One region of the Paenibacillus sp. FSL R5-0636 genome, then DNA from elsewhere that is predicted to be linked to it. Evidence: predicted binding sites of a transcription regulator. Region 1 holds the regulator's gene; each other region holds the start of a gene.
The links. The regulator LexA, encoded in region 1, represses DNA repair genes until DNA is damaged. The targets are predictions, from matches to a motif close to CGAACATATGTTCG.
Positions count from the first base shown of each region.

Region 1 (7,946 bases):
AGATAGGCTCAATACCTGAAAGTGCAGGTGGATGATTACCTGCCAGCGGGCGTGGAGGATATTCGGAAAGTGCTTCCTTCATCGCACGGATATGCTCTGGTGTCGTTCCACAGCAGCCCCCCGCAATATTCAGCCAGCCTTTTTCAGCAAAGGCTGCAATCTTGCGAGCTAAAGAATCTGGAGATTCATGATAATGTCCATTCTCATCCGGCAATCCTGCGTTTGGATAACAGCTCACGGCTGCCGAGGAGATCTCCGAAAGCGAACGAATATGATCCCGCATGAACTCTGGACCAGTCGCACAGTTGAGGCCCATAGAGATAGGCTTCAGATGTTCTAATGAGATATAAAATGCTTCAATATTCTGACCCGCCAGTGTAGTACCCATTGGTTCAATTGTTCCTGAAATCATAACCGGTAATGTGATGCCAGTCTTTTCAAAAGCATTACGAATACCAATACTTCCAGCTTTAACGTTAAGTGTATCTTGAGAGGTCTCCAGCAGCAAAACATCTACTTTACCGTCGATCAATGCCACTGCTTGTTCCTCATAGCTATCAACTAGCTCTTGGAAAGTAACGCCTCCAGTTACTGAGAGCGTTTTTGTTGTTGGACCCATAGCCCCCACGACGTATCGCGGACGGTCAGGTGTGTCATATTTGTCTACTGCTCTGCGAGCCAACTCTGCTGCCGCTAGATTGATCTCACGTGCGCGCTGAGGAATATCATATTCAGCCAGTACAACAGAGGTTGCACCAAATGTGTTAGTCTCAATGAGATCAGCCCCTGCTTCGAGATACTGCTCATGAATCGTCTGAATGACTTCTGGACGTGTTAATACCAGCATTTCATTACAGCCATCCAGCTCATCGCCACCAAAATCTTCTCCAGTAAGAGGCACCTGTTGGATCATTGTGCCCATTGCGCCATCAAGGATCAAAATCCTTTGTTGTAAGCTTTCCTCAAGTGTATATTTAGCCAACTAATAGTCCCCCCAGTAAAACATTAGAGTAAGTTTAGCAGAATAAAGGAATTTCGAAAAGCCTTCCTTTCCACTCTGCTTTATCTGTTATTGCTCAGCAACCGTTGTGAACCTTTGAATCATGGTTTCACAGACAGCTCTTTGCTAGGCATAGAGTGCTGTGTCCGGGCTGTCACATGTGAAGTGACATTATATTGTCCTTCCTTTTCAAGGGTCCCTTCTGCTTGATAGACTCCTTTACCTATTAGCTTTCCCTTAAGCTCTATTTTCTGTCCCTCATCATTTTTATTCACAATTTCGAACAGAACCTCTTTTGCATCATCTACTGCCTCGTTATCTTGGGTCACCACAGCTTCAAAGGTTACCTTTTGATTTACAACAACTTCTTCAGGACTCCATTGTAGTTCGACTTTGATAGGTTCCATAGACATGTTCATATTCATGTTATGTATTTCTGAATGCTTGGTTCCATTTGAAGAACATCCACCTAGTACTAGAAGTGTTGCACCTAATAATACAGAGACTAATTTCTTCGATCTCATCATTTGGAGCCCTCCCAATCATTATCGAATAATAAAAATCTACCAATTCATGTTATACATCTCCATCTATTATACACATTATTATTGGTTTTTCAGTATTTTGCATCAATTCCGCATTAGACTTGTGACTTAAATCATTTACTTAAAAATCTAATGAAATCCTTATGTTAGTATGTATGTACTGAAAAGCAGCGAGTTTCTTAGGATCTCAGAAACTCGCTGCTTTTATAAAGTCTTTATGTTGGAGCTAATAGCTCTGTATATCTTACAAGGATTGAACTAGTGGAAGAAGCTCCTCAAGGTGATTGATTTCATGATCCGGATGAATATCAAGACTAGGTGCTCTACCTTTTCTATTAATCCAGACCGTGGTCAACCCTGCTGCCAGCCCCCCACGGATATCCGTTGTAAGCTTATCGCCGACCATAACCGCATGCTCAGGAGTTACATCAAGAAGCTCTAAAGCATGCAGGAAAATTTCCTTATCCGGTTTGCCTTTACCAAAGCTTCCGGAAATCACAATATGATCAAAGAAAGGAATTAACTCTGGCACACCATCTAGTTTTTCTTGTTGCAGTGCTGGACAGCCGTTCGTAAGTAGCAAAAGCTTCACTTGACCCCGTAACTGCTCCAGTACATGCATTGTTTCTTCATAGATGTATGGACGTTTTCTGCGCTCTGCTGCGAATTTAGTTGCCAAGGTCTCAGCTAGTGCTTCGTCTTCCACCCCTAAGGCTGCAAGTCCGCGACGCCAAGACTCTTTACGATAAACCGGTGCAAGCTGCTCCAATTGACGGAATTCTGGCTGTTCACCTGCCGTAAAGTTAGCCCAGAGTGCTTCATATGGATTAATTCCGATCATCTTTGTAAATGGGAACGTCTCATAAGATTCATACAAGCTACTTGCTTCCTTACGAACTGCAACTTCTAGTTCTTGTGGATCAATCGTATCCCCGGCGGCTTCACAAGCAGAACGAAATGCTTCTTCGACGCTCCGATCATCCCACAGCAATGTATCATCAAGGTCAAATAGTACAGCAGAAATTGGCATTACAGGTCTCCCTCTCCCTTTAACTGGTCTAGTTCTATTCGTGAACTACTTCAATGTTGTGAGCTTTAGCAAATGCTTCTAATCGTGTACTCATCGCATTAGTATCATAGCGATTCATAAGTCTTGTGAAAATCCATTTCGTACGTTTCCCTTTGTGCTTAATGACTACAGCTCCACGCGAAAGGGTGATTTTCTCAATATCTGCAGCTGGAAGCCCGCGTTCGCGATTGAATTTAATAGTAGACAGTCTTGCTTTTTCCACCTTCAAGTACGGACGACGGAAGAACAATAGCGCTGCCAGCAAATAGTACAGTACTACTCCCAACCAATTAGCCAGCATGCCATTTCCTTTGGCCTGATCAATAGAACCAACAACCCAAAACATAGTGCCAAGTATCACTAACACTACCGGAAATGCAATGTTGCGACCTTTAAAGACTTCGGCATTCTGGGTAGGAGATTTAGAGGCATAAATCGTATCCTTGCCTTGTTTCTTTCTTTGCTTGTTGATTTGCTGTGTGTTGCGTTGAACCATTCTTTCCCAAGAACGGGCCATGTGCGTTCCCCCTAGTCATCCTGAAATATCTATGAAAAGGAACAGCGAGCTAATGTTTAAGCCCCTTGTTACCTTGTTCATGCTCATCGTTATCTACTACTTCAATAGTATTTAATTGTGCTCGGAAGTTATTGCGGATATTCCCCAGGTAAATTTCACGAAGCTTGGCGCGTTCCGCCACTTCCTCTTGATTAAGGCCTACGCTCTTCTGTTTGCGTGCCAATTCGTTAATTCGCGCGACCAACTCATCAATATTCAATACTTTCCCTCCCCCTATAAATTAATTCTAACTCTGCCATGAGAAAAAGAGCTTGTCAAGGTCTACTCCCTGCAAGCTCTACTGGTCATTCTATTATGTTCTCAGAAAATTAATAAATAGGTAAAGTAAGTATGTCTCCAGCGTTAATTTGACTACTCTTAATCCCACTTGAACGTTTAATTCCTTCTATATAAACAACTGTCTTCATATCAGCCGGTTTATTCTTAAGGGCAATACTCCATAGTGTATCTCCACGTTCAACCACAATCCGCTTCTCTTCCTTCATTATAGTCGTCGATCCTGCAAATACATTTCCCACTACTGTTAGGCCAGAAAATACTAGCACGATAATCAATATTAACTTAATAAAGAAGTCCTGACGGAACAACGAAATCATCCCTCCTAGCAAACGTTCCGTTATCTCTTTCACCTTAGCGGAATTACGGGCAACGTCATTATGTCCTAAAGATTCAACCACTGGGGCCTTATCGTAGATGCTGCGGTATGTACTGTATTTTAGCATAATTATCATCCTCCAAACACTTGTTCTTACTTTCGAATTCATAATAACACGAACATGTGTTTTGTTCAATACTATTTCAGAACAATTGTTCTCTTTTTTTCGAGAGACTCAAGTGGTTCATTTTATTATCATTTGTCTACCATTTTTTAACTCTAGCAGATTAATATTTATAATAGTTAGAACTTATGTTTGTGCGAACGGTAGTTCTATGTTATAATTTTCCCAAACATTACTATATGGGGTTGATTCCAATGTCAAAGATTTCAAGTCGCCAGCTGGCGATCCTGGAATTTATACGAAGCGAAGTCCGCAGCAAGGGTTATCCACCTTCCGTCCGGGAAATTGGAGAAGCTGTTGGCCTTGCTTCCAGCTCCACAGTTCACGGTCATTTGGACCGGCTTGAGAAGAAGGGACTTATTCGTCGAGATCCAACGAAGCCACGTGCAATAGAATTACTAGGCCAAGAGGATTCAGAGAATGTTCACCAATTCGCCCAGACCATCTCACGGATTCCTGTCGTAGGTAAAGTTACCGCCGGGGTACCTATCACTGCTACAGAGAATATCGAGGACTACTTCCCACTTCCTACTCACTATGTAGGTGACAACAAAGTATTTATGCTGTCAGTTATGGGTGATAGTATGGTGGATGCTGGCATTATGAATGGTGATTATGTAATTGTTCGCCAACAACAAACAGCGGACAACGGAGATATCGTTGTAGCCATGACTGAAGAAGATGAAGCAACCGTTAAGACCTTTTACAAGGAACGTGATCATATACGGCTTCAGCCGGAGAATCCAGCTTATGAGCCTCTTCGCCTTAATCGCGTAACTATTCTCGGAAGAGTCATCGGATTGTTTCGAGATATCCACTAAGTATGCACTCCTACCATAAAAGGCTGTTCCGCAAATGCGGAACAGCCTTTTTTCTGTGTATTTTGCTTTCTCAACCACTAACGAACATTTGTTCTCGTTCGCTAAAATGGGCATTTTCTATGAATAACCGTTTAGGCGTTCTGCTCATATCCTAATTAGAAAGGAGTGTTGTGCATAATGCCAAATTACCGAATTATTGTAGATCTGACCCAACGAATGTTATATCTTCTGGACAATGATATTGTGATTAGAGGTTTCCCTGTCGGTATTGGTAAGATGTTAACCCAATCCCCAGTGGGAGAATTCACGATTATTAACAAACAACCCAATCCAGGCGGTCCCTTTGGTGCCTTTTGGATGGGACTGTCTAAACCACACTACGGGATTCATGGAACGAATGATCCTTCCTCCATTGGGAAAGAGGTATCCCACGGCTGTATCCGGATGTACAACGAGGATGTGTTAACACTCGCAGCTATCGTCCCTATAGGAACACGAGTAACGATAAGGAATTGAATTCGCTGAGGACGTCACAGCCCCCAAATCACCATATACAGAATGGGGGTCATTACATAAGTAAGTATTTTTTCATTAGCATACTAGGAGTTTGGTGATTATATGTCGAATATTGTTAACAGGATTGCAAATTGAAAAGGATGTGTTTAGTTTTGAATAACTCAAAAATTAGAACCCTCGTCGATTTTAAAGTCGATGCACTGGGTAAGCTGTCCGGTTTACTTTTAAATGATGAACAAGCTAGTGGAAAAAAAGTGAATTTGCTCACCTCTTTTGGCAGCATTCAGGGAATCGTCTCTCCAGCCGTCTCCAACAAAGAGGATGTATTTGATTTAAAATCTTTGATGGATGATGTAATAGTAGACGAATACATATCTTATTTGGGAGCAGAACACCCTGATAAAAATTTCAGCTATAACTTTGTTGTCCTCAATGACGTTACTGTAAGACCTTATGCTAGTTATGGGACTCCGATCGAATACAAACAGCTGATTGTTTATACCGATCATATCACTGCCTTCAATTTTCTATAGGTTACATACTTACCTTAAAAAGCACCCTTGCAGCAACCCCCAATTTTGCGCCATTTGCAGAATCGGCAGGTTTCTCCGGGTGCTTTTTTTGGGCTAATTCCGAAGCCGATCCTATAATTCCACGAATTTCCCTTTTAAAAGATACTAGTGGGGATCATTCAGGCATATCTTTCAATAAGCAACAATTTGAGTCTAATGAGATAACTGGGAGGTGATTATATGCTGATTATCTTAGTGTACTTATTTGCTATTTTAGGAGTTGTTTTAATTCTAAGTGCCGCCATTATAAAATTGAAAACGCTATCCACTTCATCTGATATTTCTATGCTAGTTAATGCGGCTGCATCCTTTAACATCATTTTCACCAAAACATTCATTCCCCCCAATCAATCTCACTTGATCGCACTTAACGAACCTAATAAAAAATTAGCAATAGGCACCAGAAATCCGAAGAACAACAAAAAAGCAGTAGCAAAGCTATACTCTTTCGATAATGTAATGGGATCCGAGATTGTGGTTAACGCACTTACCCTTTCAAAAGTCTCCAAAAGACAACAAAACAGCAAAACAACTGCAACTAGTGCAGATATTAACGTCCTTAAGGAACCTGATGAAGAAGCTAATGTGATAGAAGAACTCACGCTTAAAATATATATGAACAGCAAAGAAACGCCTGTGTATTGTATTTCCTTCTTGCCGGGTTTATTGCCTATTCGACAATCCGACAACCAGTACAAGGAAGCTTACTCCCAAGTACAACAATTGCATGCACTCTTCAGGTCAATCGTATCTGAATAATTAAGTTGTTATCGCCATACCTCTCATTTGTTTTCGACATTGAAAGAACTAAAATTGCACACTGAACCCATCAAACTGGTGAATACCCGTACCATGTGCCACTACCTTTTGCTCACGCAACTCACGAACTGCCTTTTTGACCCCTTGCAAAATAGATGGATCTAAACCCAGCGTATTATGAGAGCCGTATACTTGGGTAACCCCTGGAATTTCTGTAATCTTCTCTAAGGATGCCACTAAATCAGCCGGACTAGTCGAAGGGTAAAAAGCATAGATTGGCGTAACGTCATACAATAAATCACCTGTAAACAGATATCCGTTGGCATGATCAAATAGGCTGATATGACCTGGCGAATGACCTGGTGTGTGGTAAATTTCTATTTCGCGCCCACCTATGTCGAGCACATCCCCCTCTTGTAAAAGAGCCGTTGGTTTCCCTTGAAAAGGTATGTAGGTGTTAGGATCAAAGGTTTCAGGAACAGGAAGGGTGATGTCTCGACTCATATCCTTTCGAATCTGGGCAAGGGACAAGCCTTTTATTCCGTTAATTAGCCAATCCTCATCCTCTTTATGAACATAGATTGTCTCGAATTGTCCGTGACTGCCAATATGATCTGCATGCACATGTGTAGTTATGACAGCGATAGGTAAATCCGTTAACTGATCCGTTATTCTTTTTATATTATCAATACCTAATCCCGTATCAATTAACGCGGCTTGTTTTTGCCCCAAGAGTAAAAAAGAATGCACCTTTTCCCAATGTCCATATTCACTGATTGCATAGGTGGTCGGATCAATTTCCGTTACTGTAAACCAACGATCTTTAATCAATTACGCTCCCCCATTCCATTTTTCCCTTACATGCTCTTCACCCTTATAATAATCCGCCTGTTCATCCGCTTGATAGATTTCTTGATAAGGCAAAATGTTGATTTTGCCTGAGTCTGGATATTCGCAAACATCTATTCCCTGATTCGTTCGGAGATCCAGATACCTGCATGGTGCATCCGTATGATTATAAAGCTGGTGCGCCCCTTCCGGTCCCATTTCAAAAAATATTACATCCCCTTCCGTAACCTCCGTAAAACCCTCGGGTGTTCTTAACATCGCTTTTCCCGCTAAAATCACAAATATCTCTTCAGCATTTCTATGAAAATGATAAGGAAAAGAATATTTATCAGAATCTAAAGATCTGATATCAAAAACTAAATGCTTGGAGCCCACCATTTCAGCTAATCTTTCACTCGTATGCCAAGCAAACTCTGGGATCGGGGACTGTTTTTGAGTAAATGAGACCGTATTTTCATT
Region 1 is NZ_CP150232.1:3,950,372-3,958,317, forward strand. It holds gene metH (methionine synthase) at 1-982, opposite strand, end outside; gene MKX34_RS18030 (FixH family protein) at 1,102-1,527, opposite strand; gene MKX34_RS18035 (HAD family hydrolase) at 1,790-2,575, opposite strand; gene MKX34_RS18040 (hypothetical protein) at 2,610-3,131, opposite strand; gene MKX34_RS18045 (DUF896 domain-containing protein) at 3,181-3,390, opposite strand; gene MKX34_RS18050 (LysM peptidoglycan-binding domain-containing protein) at 3,500-3,913, opposite strand; gene lexA (transcriptional repressor LexA) at 4,165-4,791, shown strand; gene MKX34_RS18060 (L,D-transpeptidase) at 4,969-5,307, shown strand; gene MKX34_RS18065 (hypothetical protein) at 5,460-5,840, shown strand; gene MKX34_RS18070 (hypothetical protein) at 6,060-6,638, shown strand; gene MKX34_RS18075 (MBL fold metallo-hydrolase) at 6,687-7,469, opposite strand; gene MKX34_RS18080 (cupin domain-containing protein) at 7,470-7,946, opposite strand, start outside.

Region 2 (7,946 bases), 1.3 Mb from region 1:
CTTCTCCAACTGCTTGTCCGTGAGTTCTCCTGCTGAATAACCCGTAATGGCTTCATTGAACTCCGCTAAAGAAGATTTTCCCGACTCTTCAAGTTTAGACATTTCATTGTAGAAGTTTTGCACGGTCTCCTGCACTTCTTCCTTCGTGGCAGGTGCCGATGAAGTTGAATTATTGCTGCAGGCGCTAAGGATGACAGTCATCATCAGCATTCCTATTAGTAAAGCTTTTTTCATTATTTATCCCTCCACTTAACAGGATAATGTCGGTTTGTGTAAAGCGCAAATGAAATATATGTAAAATGACTGTTATGTTATAATTATTTTAATTGTGATCAGGAAAGGAGAGTATTTATGCCTTATTGCACCACCTGTGGAGCGGAATACAAGCAGGGCGCTAAATTTTGTGGAGAATGTGGAACCAGCCTTAACGGTACCGCTCCAGTGACCGCCCATCGACCAGCAGAAGATAATCATGTCAATCAAGAAGTTGTGCTCTGGAAAGGCAAACCTGCCGGCATCTCAGATCGACTTAAAGGAATTATAGCTCTTAACACAACTTCATATACCATTACAAGTCAGCGCATTATGTTAAAGACCGGACTTATCGGTAAAAATGTTGAAGAAATCGAATTGCTGCGCGTACGCGATTTATCCGTGAAACAGTCAATAATGGACCGGATGCTTGGCATCGGGTCATTAACTGTATTTTCTGATGATGCCTCAGCGCCTCAGCTTCTTTTTCGAAAAATCCATGATGCCCAAACCGTCAAAGATGTTCTGCGCAAAGCCGTTCGTGACGAGAAGATCGCCAACAACATTAGCTACCGCGAACAAATTTAAGACGCTCATACGTAAAAAGGCCCCGGAAAACCGGGGCTTTTTGCTTGCGCTTGTACACTTGAAGTACTCTTTTTTAAGGAAGATAAAATGCCCCCGCTGGGATAACCCCCTTGATCTGGCTAGGACTCTCCCACTGCAAAACAACCCGGGCGTCGCCCGCATTCTCATAATACTCCACCTTTATTTCATACGGCTTACCTGCAATCAGACTTATGCTTCCTTTTCGTTCCTGGCCGCTCTGATTTACCCAACTATCAATGACTAGCCCGCCATCAATCCATACCCGTATCCCATCATCAGAGTAGGAATAAATCGTATAAATCTCGCTAAAAGCAGCCGTCAGCTTCCCACTCCACCGCACAGAAAACGCATCTACACGAATGGCAGGATCAGGCGAACCTTGTCTCCATGAAAAGTTAATATTGGCATCCGTACGCAAAAGTGCAGGTGTGCCGCTAAGCGTCATGTTATTGTAGTATTGCCCACAGAGTCCACTCTCCAGCACACTATCCCCGATAGCAGCGAAAGCGGCGGCCTCAGCAGCATACTCCTCTCGTGTGAATACCATTTTGTCGTTCATAAAAGCTTTTATCACAGCATCGGTATTCTTCTCATAGAGGAGTTTCCCCCAGGTCAGCTGATAAGACCATTTGGGCTGCGTTTTGGACAACAGTTCAGCAGACGGAAGCTCTCCATTCTCACCAATCGCAATCAGCTTGCCACGACCCAGATCCCATAAATTATCATAATGGCTAATCTTGAAATCCGCGTCATAAATGTCGAGCGCCAGCACATCTACCTTATCACTGCCCGGATAGTATTCTGCCGGCTCATCACACCACTGATTTTTTGCATTTGGACTCCAAACCCACAATAAATTATGCAGCTTATGATAATTGGTAAAACGATCGAACATAAGGTTCCACAATGCAGCGTAATTGCTCTTTTGCCCCCACCAAAACCATCCACCATTCATTTCATGATACGGCCGCCAAAGTACAGGAATCCCTGCGTCATTAAGCTTTTTCAGCGACTGGGCTATCTTATCCAGATCAGCTAACAGCGCATTATACTGGGTGGTACCTGAGGTTATATATTTATCAAAATCAGCATTGCTTAGGCTCGTATTTACATTCCCCCAAGTTGGCGCTGTCCCCGGTAATGCAGCGTGATAACACATCGTTACGATCCCGCCGGCTCTAGACCAGCGTATCGCACTGTTGACGACCCAATTCCGCTGATTGTCAATTAGAGCCTGGGACTGATTATTGATTGCGCCCAGCTCGTAGCCATGAAGCGCAGCATATTGCCCACTGGTATTTTTAAGCTTCTCCATAAGCTCGTCTGCACTTTCCAAATAATCATGTTGGCCGCTTATCACACCCTTTCCCTGCAAGTAATAGAGGGTATTCAGCAATAGCTGAGCCGAGGACGACAGTCCCGAATCCGCCGGAGCCATTTGTAATCTGCGAAAAGCCATCTGCCACTGCACATCGCCCACGAACCTTGATGCTGAATCAACCATCTGACGAATAATCCGCTGCTCCATCTATTCTCACCATCCTTTTAAATCTTTTTAAGTTATAGTATGGGGACAATAGTGACATGAACTCAGCGAATGGACATGAAGTTGTAAAATAAGTTGGGACGATATAAGGAACTGCTGAATAATTTCACGGCTCAACAAAAAAAGGAGCTCAGCGGCTCCTCATTACTTTTTTTCTTATCTCGTGTACCTTAAAGGCAATAGCTCAGTGATTTCATATTTAGCTAATCGGTCATCCTCCGATACAATTATCTTGCAGTCTATTCCGTAATCCGCAATTAACTCTCGGCACATGCCGCAGGGAGAGACTACTTTAATCTCTTTTTCCTCGCTGTCTGGATCAGAATGCCTTACCGCAACAATCGTATCAAATTCCTTATAACCTTCGGATATCGCTTTGCCAATCACCATCGCTTCTGCACAGACTGTAATCCTCCCCATGCTGGCTTCCACATGTACCGCTGTAAAAATCTCTCCTGTTTTAGTACGAAGCGCTGCACCCACATGATGACGCCCCCATTCATAACGTCTGGTAATTATATCTTCGGCAGCCGTAATAAGCGTCTGATCCTCAATGGTAATTATGTACTCCATATCCAGTTACGTCCTCCTTTATTTTACCTAATTATATTAAATCGCACTGAATTATGATATAAGATATACTATTTTAAGTGCCAAAAAAGGAGGAGCAGAATTGAAAGTGAAAAAATGGATCTCCAGTCTCATCATTGTTGCATTACTTGCTTTGGCTAGTTACTGGTTTGAACAAAACGGAGAGCCTACAGACCCCTCGTCTCCATCCAATTCGAGTGTTGTTCAGCTAACCTTCCCATCAGACCGCTATCCTGAGACCGCCAAGCATATTCAGGATGCCATTGCGAAAGGTGAATCCGCCACATGTACGATTAACCGAGAGCAGGCTGAAGAGAACCGCAAAGAGTCCTTAAAAGGGATCCCTACTAAAAAGGGATATGACCGGGATGAATGGCCAATGGCTATGTGTGAGGAAGGCGGCGTTGGTGCCGACATTGAATACATAACGCCAAGCGATAACCGCGGGGCAGGAAGCTGGGTTGGCAATCAGCTGGAGGATTATGCAGACGGAACCCGGGTGGAATTTATGTTTAAATAACGATCTGTCTGACCATCCCCAGGCAACAGAATAGCCCCACCTGGCATTCGCCAGACGGGGCTACACTTCACATCAGCTAACTTAGAATAAGCAAGCTTTAGTGATGATAACCAGCAAGATGAAAAGTACCAGGATTGCTCCTGTAGAAGTCCAAGGACTACACACCGGACCTACTGATGCTGGACTTACTACCGGACCTACGTTACAACCACAACCATGTTCCATACCCATTTTCAATTCCTCCTAATGATTAATGACTACAGCACAAGATATGTAAAAAGGAGATAAGCCGTTTGGGCGAATTGGCAAACAAATGCCAATCACCTAATGAATTGAAGGCGGACAGTCGATAAACAGGATATACACAAAGGAGGTGCAATATGGATATAGCTGCATTATCAATGGCAATGAGCCAAGCATCCTTAGCTCAAAATGTTGGGATACAGGTCATGAATATTGCCAAGAATCAGGCTGAAACCCAGAGCCAAACTATGGTGGAAATGCTGGGCAAAAGCGTTGCTCCGAATTTGGGAAAAACACTTGATATTAGTGTGTAATTGCTTTATGCTAAGGGTACATGAGAACTAACGTTCCTATGTATCCTTAGACTTTTTTTACTCTACATAGCCCTTCGGGCTTTTCTTTTGCGCATTTATGCGAACATACGATCCCATTAGTGATTTATTAGTGATTTTAAACGAGGTGAATAAGTTGGAGAACATGAAATCATATTATCAAATGACTGTGCTTGAGAAATGGACGGAGGATCTATACAAGCGATTAAATCTTCATCAGCCTTCGCAAATTTCAATATCGTATATTGCAGAGCGGCTTAATATCTGGGTTCATTATTTGGATGTGAGAAGCAAGAGCATTGAAGCGTCTGCAGGAATGTACAGCCTGTTTATCGACAACCGCCTTCCAGCCAATCTTCAACGGCTAGAGTTTCTTCATGAACTGTGTCATCTACTTCGCCATGGCAGCGATAATCAGACCTTGATGCCAGAGCATTTCACGCGGGCACAGGAGGACGAATCAGAGCGTTTTATCTTGTATGCGGCGACGCCTTACTCCATGATCTCCCGCATGACATTGCCTGAGCAACGGGAAGATGCCATCTCCTATCTTGCAGCAGAATTCCAAGTACCTGCCGAGCTGGCCTTACAGCGGATTGATCAGATCCAAAGACGTGTGTTCCAAGGGCAATTATTGGCCGTGATGGGAAGAAACGAAGAACGACTGACACATATTCGCAACGGATCACGGAGATAATAAGCTTAGTTGCAATAGTTCTCTGCATATTCATTTATGGTGGAATTTCTCGTGAGGGGGAACGACATGGAAGCCATTAAAGTAATTGAATTATTACTGACTCATCCGGATTATAATGTAGATGCAGTACACCCCGAAATCCCGGATTTTGTGGGCATTGAGACGATTGAGGTGGATCACGAAACGGGGACCTTCTCCATTTTATTGCAAGAACCCAAAGAAGACTAAAAGAGAATCATTATTCTTCATAAGTTAAAAGGCAGCAAATATAGTATGTCCCGGCAATTCTTCATTCGCCTACGCCTGGATTACTATCGGTATTTGCTGCCTTTTTGTATTACACAACCCCAAATTAAAAACCATAAAATTTTCATCCCCGGCAGCCTCGGCCTTGCTTGGTTTTCCAGCACCTTAATTCGCTGCTCCAGCTCCAGTATTTTCTCTTCTTCCTGCGTCATATTCTTACCTCCTTTCTTATTTGTACATTTACAAGATATCTATGAATGACATAATAGTCTCTGTATATTATCTTATACTATATACAAATTATCTATATGGAGGGAATTAATGAAGAAAAATACAAAACTAATCTTCATCGTTCTAATCCTTTTAATCTGTGGAATAACATCCTTAGCCCTCCACTCCTTCCGAAATCATATGAACAGAGAAGTCATTCATTATCTAATAGAGACGAGAAATTATAAGAAGGAAGATTTTTATAAAGTATACACCCAGATTGCCAAAGCTCCCCTCGTAAGTACCACGGTGATTTTCGCAGACGAACCCTACGCAAGATACTTTTATCGAAAAGAAAATGGAAGGATCTATCAATACAGCAGGGCTCCTGTTAAAGGTAATGATCCTAGCTATACATATAAACATATCGAAGAGGATCTCCCGTGAAGGAGTCACTCTATTAAAAAGACGCGTTTGTCCAGCAGTCAGCAATTGGTGCTTGGGCAAATGCGTTTTTTTGATCTCCCCTGTTCTAAATAAGTAACCATCGTTTGCGTAGACAATATTGGCGTGGTGCTTAGCAGCTATCGGACACAGTTGATCTTATGCGTTGCATAACCCTCCATTTCGAAGTGTAACGGACCCCATCGCCTTTATTGGCATGAGAAACACCTTACAAGGCCCACTTTTTAAGGAATAGCGTCACTGGGGTCCGCGAACTTGCTCAAAAGTCTATTTATATGCAAATAACGACTTCTGAGTCCATAACCCTCTGGCGATAATTTATGAATAGGCATTCTCTACTCTCAAACACAAAGAAATTTTCTCAGGAACAAAATGTGACCTAATGCCGTCCTAAATGGTGTTATAGGTAAAGGGGGGCACAGTATCATGCAGCGATCCATGACCCGGCCGGGAAATCATGTGATGAAGAGTTACGAAATCTACGCAGATATGCTGTTCCGGATCGCTTTGGTCCATCTAGGCAGCCGGCAAGATGCCGAAGAAGCCACTCAGGATACCTTCATCAAGCTAATAGAAAAAGCGCCAAAGTTCAAAGATGCCGAACATCAGAAGGCATGGCTGATCCGGGTAATCACCAACCATTGTAAAACACTACTGGGCAGAGGCTGGCGCAAGCGCGAGGTTAAGCTGGAGAGCGCTGAGCCAATTGCGGCAGACAGCCCCGAGGATTGGGCTCTGCTGCAGTTAGTTATGGCGATGCCCATGAAGTATAAAACCGTAATCCATCTTTATTATTACGAGGACTATCCCATCCAGGAGATCAGCAAGATTCTGCAGATTAGCCAGTCTGCTGTGAAGATGAGACTTCAGCGGGGACGGCAACTGTTAAAACTGGAGCTGGAAGGAGTGGAACCACAGTGAAGGAAGATCAGTTTCGAACAACATATAAGAAAGCGGTGGATTCGATGAAACCAGGTGAAGAAATGAAAAAAGAATTGTTCGACAAAATGGAGCAGCGGCAGGAGCGGAAACGTCCGCGCAAGACGGTTTATATCGCGGCAAGTGTCGTGCTCGCCGCAGGAATCGGTCTGGCTGGGCCTAGTATATGGCAGCAGTTGAACAGTCAGGGCTCCCCGGGGCAGGTTGCCCAGGTAACTCCGGGTGCAAGCAATGCTGGCAATTCGGGCACAGCTACATCGGGCAGCATTGTCATTCCCAAGCTGAAACTGCCAGATAAGGAATCTGGCGTGAAGGCAGATATGATCGCCTTGGTCGTGTATAAAAATAATATTTACACACAGTCAGCGACTCGCATCGACGCTGCCGATGCTGCCGCTCTGCGCGGTGACAAGTTAGGACGCACTACAGGCGGCATCAACGAATGGAGCGGTAACGACGAATATATTGAGTTAGCCTCGAACATCGGCGAAACGGATCTCTATTCCGTGAAGGGCTATGACTCCAGCTTCCTGATTATGTCCTATTCGGAAATCAACGGCGAGGTATTCGCTGAACTGTATGAGCACACGAACGGCATCACCATAAACAGCGGCGCCGACCTATTCGGCAAGCTGAATCTTGAAGGCCGAGTTACTTCAGCTCAGTGGGAAAGCTTCAACAGCTGGAACAACGGCCTCCAGCAGCAGGCGCCAATCGCCAATGGCGAGGCGCTTGATGGCTTCCTGACAGCACTCCAAGCGACTAAACCGCTGGCAGCAGAGCCGCTGATCGAGCAAGGCATCTACGACAGCGAAGACCGCAAGATCATCTATCTGCAGCTGGAAGACAACGCCCGAGTAGAGCTGACGCTGTTCGGTCAAGGACTTGTACGCTACGGTCAGGCACCGGTATTCTTCGAGGTCGAATCCGGGGCATTCCAGCAGCTGTGGGACAGCATGAAACTTTAGGGATGTTGGTGGATACCCAGGGCCTGCGGTTGGGACTGCGGTTGGGATTGGGACTGTGATCGGGACTGCGAAATGCGACTAGGAGTGTGATTGGGATTGGGATTGGGATTGCGATCGGGACTGCGACTAGGGCTGTGGTTGGGATCGCGATTGCGATCGGGGCTGCAACTGCGGTTGGGACTGCGGTTGAGATCGCGATTGAGATTGAGATTGCGATTGGGCCAGCGGTCGGAAGCAATTGGGTACATCGTTTCGGTCGCCTTGCTCTCCATTGGAGGAATTTAGCTGACTGCTAACAAAAACGGCGCTGCTTCCAAACCATTTCATG
Region 2 is NZ_CP150232.1:5,290,138-5,298,083, forward strand. It holds gene MKX34_RS24200 (hypothetical protein) at 1-234, opposite strand, end outside; gene MKX34_RS24205 (PH domain-containing protein) at 352-840, shown strand; gene MKX34_RS24210 (glycosyl hydrolase) at 914-2,389, opposite strand; gene MKX34_RS24215 (cytidine deaminase) at 2,564-2,980, opposite strand; gene MKX34_RS24220 (NucA/NucB deoxyribonuclease domain-containing protein) at 3,087-3,518, shown strand; gene MKX34_RS24225 (hypothetical protein) at 3,600-3,749, opposite strand; gene MKX34_RS24230 (YjfB family protein) at 3,899-4,075, shown strand; gene MKX34_RS24235 (ImmA/IrrE family metallo-endopeptidase) at 4,239-4,790, shown strand; gene MKX34_RS24240 (hypothetical protein) at 4,857-5,018, shown strand; gene MKX34_RS24245 (hypothetical protein) at 5,102-5,248, opposite strand; gene MKX34_RS24250 (hypothetical protein) at 5,358-5,693, shown strand; gene MKX34_RS24255 (sigma-70 family RNA polymerase sigma factor) at 6,138-6,632, shown strand; gene MKX34_RS24260 (hypothetical protein) at 6,629-7,618, shown strand; gene MKX34_RS24265 (hypothetical protein) at 7,705-7,914, shown strand.
Region 2: a site for LexA is predicted at 4,176-4,189, ahead of MKX34_RS24235 (ImmA/IrrE family metallo-endopeptidase). Genes of this name have one in related genera too.

Region 3 (7,946 bases), 1.5 Mb from region 1:
TGCGTATGATAGGAGGAGCCGAGGCGGATGAAGGCCAAAATGTTAACTTTTACGAAGCAGGATTCACCTATTCACCGTCTTACCGGCGCTACTAAGTTGATTTTATTTGTAGTGTGGTCTGTGACGGGGATGATTACATATGATACAAGATGTCTAATTGTGATGCTGTTATTTAGTTTGCTTGCCTTTAGAATTTCCAAAGTCCAATTTCAGGATTATGCTTTCGTATTATATTTCATCTTGATTTTCTTTTTGCTTAATCATATAGCTATCTTTATCTTTTCTCCTTTGGAGGGCGTACGTGTTTACGGTACACGTCATGATATTATGCACATTGCAGGCCGGTATACGGTAACTTGGGAGCAGCTATTCTATCAATTCAATATTGCCCTCAAATATGCAGTGGTCATTCCAATGGCACTATTGTTTCTTCTAACGACCCATCCCAGTGAATTTGCAGCATCCTTAAACAGAGTTGGAGTGAACTATAAAATTGCATATTCTGTATCGCTGGCTCTGCGGTACATTCCGGATATTCAACGAGATTATGAGAATATATCGTTTTCTGCTCAAGCAAGGGGAATAGATATTTCCAGAAAAGAAAAGCTGCCTAAGCGGCTAAAAAATATCATTTCGATTCTGATGCCCCTAATTTTGACTAGTATCGAGCGAATTGAAAATATCAGTACCGCTATGGAGCTGCGCGGCTTTGGCACTGAGACAAAACGAACTTGGTATAGCAGTCGCCCGTTCACGAGAGACGATTATTTTGCATTGGCTTTGTTTGCGCTGATTGGAATTTTCTCGACGGTGATCACTTTTTACGACGGTTCGCGGTTTTATAATATTTTCGATTGAAGTATAATAGTACAGTTGTGGAAAGCTGGGGTATAAAAAAACGGTACCTTTAAGCTAAGACTGAAGACGTTTTTCCAGTTTTGTCCATATAGGCAGGTAACATAATGGCAGTGCTAGAAGTGAGCAGACTACGTTGAAAATGGTCTGGGCGTGGGCGATTTGTGAAGCAGGTCCTCCACCAATCCATGCTGCACTTGCTTGTAGCAGCCCGATCATGGGCAAGAATAGTAGTGCACCGCCTACATTAAGCGCAACATGGGACCAAGCGACGAAGACGCCGGATGGCGTGCCGCCGATGGAAGCAATGACCGCTGTGACACAGGTGCCTACGTTGGCGCCTAGCACTATGGCTATACCTAGCTCAGGCGGCATGGCACCCGAGGCGGCAATGCTCATAGCCATAGCTATGACAGCAGCGCTGCTATGGAGCAGGGCTGTTAGGCACGCTCCAGCGGCGAGCCCCCATAGGGCACTTGTAGCGGCATGGTTTAGGAACCAGAGGAATAAGCCACTTTCCTGAAGTATTCCGCCGATAGACTGCATGACAGCGATCCCCCATAGGACGAGGGCGAAGCCTGATACAGCCAGACTGATAAATTGCAGTGGCGGGGATATTTTGTGGCAGAGCTCTGCCACTCGCGATGTAGGCGGCAGTTCGCCTGCAATAACTGCCGCTGCCCACAGACTGAGCGAGGCTGCCAGCAAGGGCGTGGCCATGGTATTGATCTGAAGTCCGATCAATTCTGTAGTTAATGTGGTGCCGATGTTGCTGCCCAAGATAATGCCAAGTGTGCGGGCATAGGTGAGCAGGCCGGCATTGACCATGCCGATAGTCAACACCGTTACAGCAGTACTGCTCTGGAGTAAGGCGGACAACAGGCTGCTGGAAATCATTCCTTTAATAGGTGTTGAGGTAGCTCTATTTAGACTTGTAGTTAATAGAGGGCCTGCTAGCTTGGACAACGCCGTTTCCATCAGCTTCATGCCGGCTAGAAAGATAACAAGACCATATATGATAGGGAACAGCAAATCACTGAACATAGGGCATACTCCTTTGGACGAGGGTTGTACACCAATATATGAATGTATTGCATGGGACATGTATAAAAACATTTTTAGAAAAACAGGGAGTTGAAGTCATTGCCATCGGTTATTTTAGAACGCAATCGCAAAAAAAGACTGGAACAGGGCCATCCATGGGTCTATGCAGGTGAAGTCGCATCGGTAGAAGGAAATCCGGAAGCGGGGGGATTAGTAGATGTCCTTAATCATCAGGGCCGATTTTTGGCCGTGGGATATTACAATCCAGCGTCACAGATTCGGGTAAGAATTGTATCACAGGGACCCCTTGCGATCATGGATACAGCCTTTTTTGCAGAACGTTTTGCGAATTGTCTGCAACACAGAAATCGGTTCCTTCCGGGTGCGGATGCTTATCGCTTGGTTTATGGTGAAGCGGACTTTTTGCCGGGGCTTATTGTAGATCGATTCGGAGATATTTTGGTTGTGCAGCTGCTTACGCTCGGAATGGACAAGCGGCGTGCAGAAATCGTCGAAGCATTGGTGCAGGTTATGGCACCGCGCGGAATCTATGAGCGCAGTGATGTTAGTGTGCGCGAGCTTGAAGGTATGGAGCAGACAACGGGTTTGCTGTATGGGGAGTGTCCACGGCATGTAACTGTGAGTGAGAATGGCCTGAAGCTGGTCGTTGATATTGAAGAAGGCCAGAAGACTGGCTACTTCTTTGACCAACGTGAGAATAGAGCTTCTATTGCTCCGCTCATGAAAGGCTGGGGGGGACGAAGCGGCATTACGCTGCAGGAAATCGAAACTGAGGAGGGTTCGCTACAGACCTTGCCAGTTAATAAGAGCGGTAAACATGTAACGTTCCCTTATTGGGACGGTGCGACAGTGCTGGAATGCTTCTCACATACGGGCAGCTTCACGCTGCATGCCTGCAAGTATGGCGCGAAAAAAGTAACCTGCCTCGATGTTTCAGCGCATGCCATTGAGAGTGCCAAAGTGAATGTGGAGCTGAACGGCTTTAGCGATCGTGTTGAATTCGTAGTGGATGATGCTTTTGCATATTTACGGAATCAGGTTAAAGGACTAGAGGAACGTTCTGAACGGGCGACAGTTGCAAGTGGAACAGAGACGGCAGCAGCTGCTACAAATCCTAAATCCGGAGGCAAAACAGCCAAAACCGACACATCCAAGCCGATGACGGCAGGTGGAGGAAGAACTTGGGATGTAGTCATCCTGGACCCTCCGGCGTTTGCCAAAACCAAAAGTGCAGTAGCTGGCGCTTGCCGTGGTTACAAGGATATCAATCTGCACGGGATGAAGCTGGTGAACGAAGGCGGCTATTTGGTTACCGCAAGCTGTTCTTACCATATGCAGCCAGATCTGTTCCTCGAAACGATTGCCGATGCAGCTAAAGATGCTGGCAAGGTGTTGAGACTTGTGGAATGGCGGGCCGCAGGCAAAGACCACCCACAAATACTTGGCGTTAACGAAGGACACTATCTGAAGTTTGCGATTTTTGAAGTGCGGAGTAAAAAATAAGCCTGAAGGTCAAAAAGGTTTACAGTGCCAAGTAACAAATAGGATAAAAGGGCGGGACGTAGGGTGGCCGTGAGTCGACTGTAAGGCAAGTAGTTGCCAACGGACTCAGATGACTCTATTTAGCGTAAACAGCCTATTATTGAATTCTTACAGACCCCAAAGGCGCTATTGCTCTTAAAACACCCGTAATGCAACACATTTTCGAAGAATAGCGTCAATGGGGTCCGAAAAGTTGCCAAAACAGCACTGAATCCACGAATAACGGCTCCTGGGTCCGTAAGTAATTAATGAAACAAGCCTAGCCCAAAATGTGCAATTTGAACGCTGAATACTAAATGGTAAACAACGAATGATGCTTATTGAATTATGATATGCGGAATGCGGATTACAAAACGATAGGCGTAGAGTGCTAATGTTGAGTGTTGAGTGTTGAGTGTTGAGTGTTGAGTGTTGAGTGTTGAGTATTGAACGCTGAACGCTGAGCACTGAACGCCGAACAGTCTAACATTGACCCTATGCTCTGACATTGGCAGCTCCTATCTAACGTTGCACATCTGGCATTAAAAACAAACTAAACACTCTAAAAAGCAAGCCGCCAAAATCCGGAGGTTTGCTTTTTTTTATTTGTACTCGTAGCTGTTATCCTTTGTAAAACATTAGAAAATACTAGCAAACACATGTTCCGATTAGTGTGGTTATGATATACTGAAGGGACGAGGAATCACTGAACTTTTTTAATTGGAGTGTAATCAATAGGTGGATATTTCACCTTGTAATTTATATATTTTCTCCGTTACGGAAGGAGTCTATCATTTATGTCGGTAACCTTTTTACTAGGCCGCTCGGGCAGTGGCAAGACAACAAAAATATGGGAATCTATCTCTTCTTCCTTAGAGAAGGAACCGCTTGGTGCGCCGATTATTATTCTTGTGCCAGAGCAAGGTTCTTTTGGAGCAGAACGGGGGCTTCTGACCGTAGGGAATGTGAAGGGAAGCCTTCGGGCGCAGACACTGAGTTTTTCGCGGCTTGCCTATCGTGTGAAGCAGGAAACTGGTGGCAGTGCAAGTCTGCCAATCAGTGATGAAGGTAAGAAAATGTTAATTTACAAAATCATCAGTCGTCGCAAAGAGGAACTGAAATTGTTCGGTGCCTCAGCAGACAGACCGGGTTTTGTGGAACGTCTGAACCAACTGCACACGGAGATGAAGCGTTGCTGTTTGGGTTCCACTGATTTAGAAGAGCAGTTGTCCGCTATGCGAGGAGCTATTGCAAGAAGTCCTATTCTTGAGGGTAAGCTGGATGATTTGCAGCTGGTATTCAGCGATTTAGAGAAGGAAATGTCACGTCTCTATATCGATGAAGAGGATCGTTTAGCAGAACTGGCTGAGCATATTCCTGATTCCTCCTATATTCGCGGGGCGGAGATTTGGGTAGATGGATTCCATGGATTTACTCCGCAGGAATTCGTAGTGCTTCGAGAATTGATGCAGCAAGCTTCGCAGCTGACCGTTTCGCTTACAATTGATCGTCCTTACCCATATGGAGATCAGTTGAATGAGCTTGAATTGTTTCACCCCACTGCGGTTACTTACATTAAACTGCGTGGAATAGCTGAAGAGCTGGGCATTGATGTGTGGGACGAGCTGCTGGAGCCAACGGTTCTTCCACGTTTTGAAGAAAGTCCAGTACTTGCTCACCTTGAACGGGGATATGATCGCCGGAAGGCCTGGATAGGTGCGGATGAACTGGCAAGAGAGGCTATATCCATAGGCGCCGCAGTTTCGCACAGAGCAGAGGTTGAGGGAGCACTGCGCGAAATGACTAGACTGGCGCGTGATGAAGGTGCAAAATATGGCGAAATGGCTGTATTGATGCGCAATATTGGCGATTACGAGCAGCTGATCCAACCGTTGTTCCAAGATTACGGAGTGCCATTTTTTCTGGACCAGAAGGTAAATGAGCTGCATCATCCGCTAGTGGAATTTATACGTTCCGCGCTGGATGTAGTGCGTCGTCGCTGGCGTTACGAGGATGTATTCCGTTGCGTAAAGACGGAGCTTTTGCTTCCGCTAGACGGTAGTATTACACGTGAGGATATGGATGCTTTAGAAAACTATGTGCTGGCTTGTGGGATTCAAGGGTATCGCTGGACGGATGGCCGCTCATGGAAAGGTATTCCTAGCTTGTCGCTGGAAGGCGGCAGACAGATGGATGATGAACTGCTTGCTACTATGGAACGATGCCGTGCTAGTATAACAGGTCCTTTATTTGCTTTTGAGAAACGAATCCAGAAAAGCCGAAGCGGCCTTGAACTATGTACGGCAATGTACAAGCTGCTTGAAGAGACGGATGTTGCACGAAAGCTGGAGAAACTCAGTGTTAAGTCTATGGAGAAGGGCCAACCCGAGAAGGCTAGGGAACATAGCCAGTTGTGGGGTGCGGTACTTGATCTGCTAGATCAGATAGTAGAAATGATGGGCAATGAAAGACTTGAGTTTGAAGTGTTCACCGGAGTTCTAGAGACAGGACTTGCTGAGCTTAAAATGGGACTAGTTCCGCCCGCACTGGATCAAGTATTGGTCGGCAATATGGATCGGACTCGCCCAACAGGGGTTAAATACGCTTTTTTGCTTGGATTTAATGAAGGTGTTGTGCCTGCGCAGTTTAAGGAAGATGGAATTCTCTCGGAAGGTGAACGCTCCGTACTAGAGAATGCTGGAATGGAGCTTGCTCCCGGCGCTTCTCGTAAACTACTGGACGAGCGGTTTCTGATCTATAATGCGCTAACGACAGGAAGCCAAAAGCTCTGGATTAGCTACGCTACAGCGGATGATGAGGGCAAAGCTCTCCTTCCCTCTGAGGTTATCCGGCATTTGCATAGAATGTTCCCAAGGGTTCAAGAGCATAGCTTGTCAGCACTTCCCCCTGCGGGACTACCGGCAGAAGTCGGAAATCCTATTCATCTCGGTTTCATTGGTCAACCAGAACAGAGTCTTCGCGCATTGATTATGCAGCTGCGGCAGTGGCGCCAGGGGACAGAAATTCCGGAGCTATGGTGGGATGTGTATAACTGGTTTACTAAGAACGAAGATCGTAAATTTCAACTGGAACGTTTGCTAAGCTCACTGTTCTATCGTAATGAGGGAACGAAGCTAAAGCGTGGCACAAGCCTCAGATTGTATGGTGGCTCAACACTGCGGGGCAGTGTGTCCCGGATGGAGAAATTTGTTGCGTGCTCATTTTCCCATTTTGCGTCCTACGGACTAAGACTGAAGGAGCGTCAGCTATATAAGCTGCAAGCACCTGATATTGGACAGCTGTTCCATGCTGCGTTAAGTGATATGGCGATAAGACTGAAACAAGAGGGACGGGGCTGGGGCAGCTTGTCTCCGGATGAATGTCGGCGTGAGGCCAGTGAGACAGTAGAGCGGCTATCTCCGATGTTGCAGGGTGAAATCCTAATGAGCTCCAAACGTTACGGGTACATCTCCCGTAAGCTTAAGAATATTGTTGGACGTGCTTCTGTGATTCTGGGCGAGCACGCCCGCCGGGGCAGCTTTGAGCCAGTAGGGCTGGAGCTGGACTTTGGACCGGATAAGGAGTTGCCGCCTTTAAGGATTACGCTGCCAAATGGCTGCGTGATGGAGGTTGTTGGCCGGATTGACCGTGTAGATATGGCCCGTGGAGAGAACGGAATTCTTCTGCGGGTAATTGATTATAAATCGAGCCAAAAGGATCTCAAGCTGCATGAGGTGTATTATGGATTATCGCTGCAAATGCTGACTTATTTGGATGTGCTGCTAACATATTCGGAGCAATGGCTGGGGCAGCCGGCACTTCCAGCCGGCACACTTTATTTCCATGTGCATGATCCGTTGTTGACCTCATCCAATGGGATGAACAAGGAACAGGCTGAGCAAGAGCTGTTGAAACGCTTCAAGATGAAAGGACTACTTACAGCAGATCGTGAGGTTGTCTCCCTGATGGATACCACTTTAGACAAAGGGTATTCTTCTATCGTGCCTGTAGCAGTAAAAGCTGACGGCAGCTTTTATAGCAGTGCTTCAGTAGCTACACCAGAGCAGTGGGGTCATCTATTATCCTCCGTTAGAGGGACAATTTCGGATATCGGGACACGGATTACAGAAGGTGATGTGGCGATTGAGCCGTACCGAATTGGGCAGGAGACCGCCTGCACATTCTGTTCCTTTAGACCTGTCTGCCAGTTCGATGAAGCTGTGGAAGGCAACAGCTATAACAATCTGGGTAAGCCAGGGAAGGACGTTATATGGGATCTGCTGTCCCGCAAAGGAGGAACTACACCTTGAGTATGAAGGCTGAAATAGAAGCGAAACCGGAAGGAAGTATATGGAGTGATGACCAGTGGCGCGCCATTGCGGAGAGCGGTGATGACATCCTCGTTGCTGCGGCAGCAGGTTCCGGTAAGACGGCGGTGCTGGTAGAACGGATTATTCGAAAAATCAGTAAGGAAGAGAACGGCTTCAGTGTAGACAGGCTATTAG
Region 3 is NZ_CP150232.1:5,415,183-5,423,128, reverse strand. It holds gene MKX34_RS24800 (ABC transporter ATP-binding protein) at 1-31, shown strand, start outside; gene MKX34_RS24795 (energy-coupling factor transporter transmembrane component T) at 28-858, shown strand; gene MKX34_RS24790 (Na/Pi symporter) at 913-1,899, opposite strand; gene MKX34_RS24785 (class I SAM-dependent rRNA methyltransferase) at 1,999-3,423, shown strand; gene addB (helicase-exonuclease AddAB subunit AddB) at 4,239-7,751, shown strand; gene addA (helicase-exonuclease AddAB subunit AddA) at 7,754-7,946, shown strand, end outside.
Region 3: a site for LexA is predicted at 4,094-4,107, ahead of addB (helicase-exonuclease AddAB subunit AddB). Genes of this name have one in related genera too.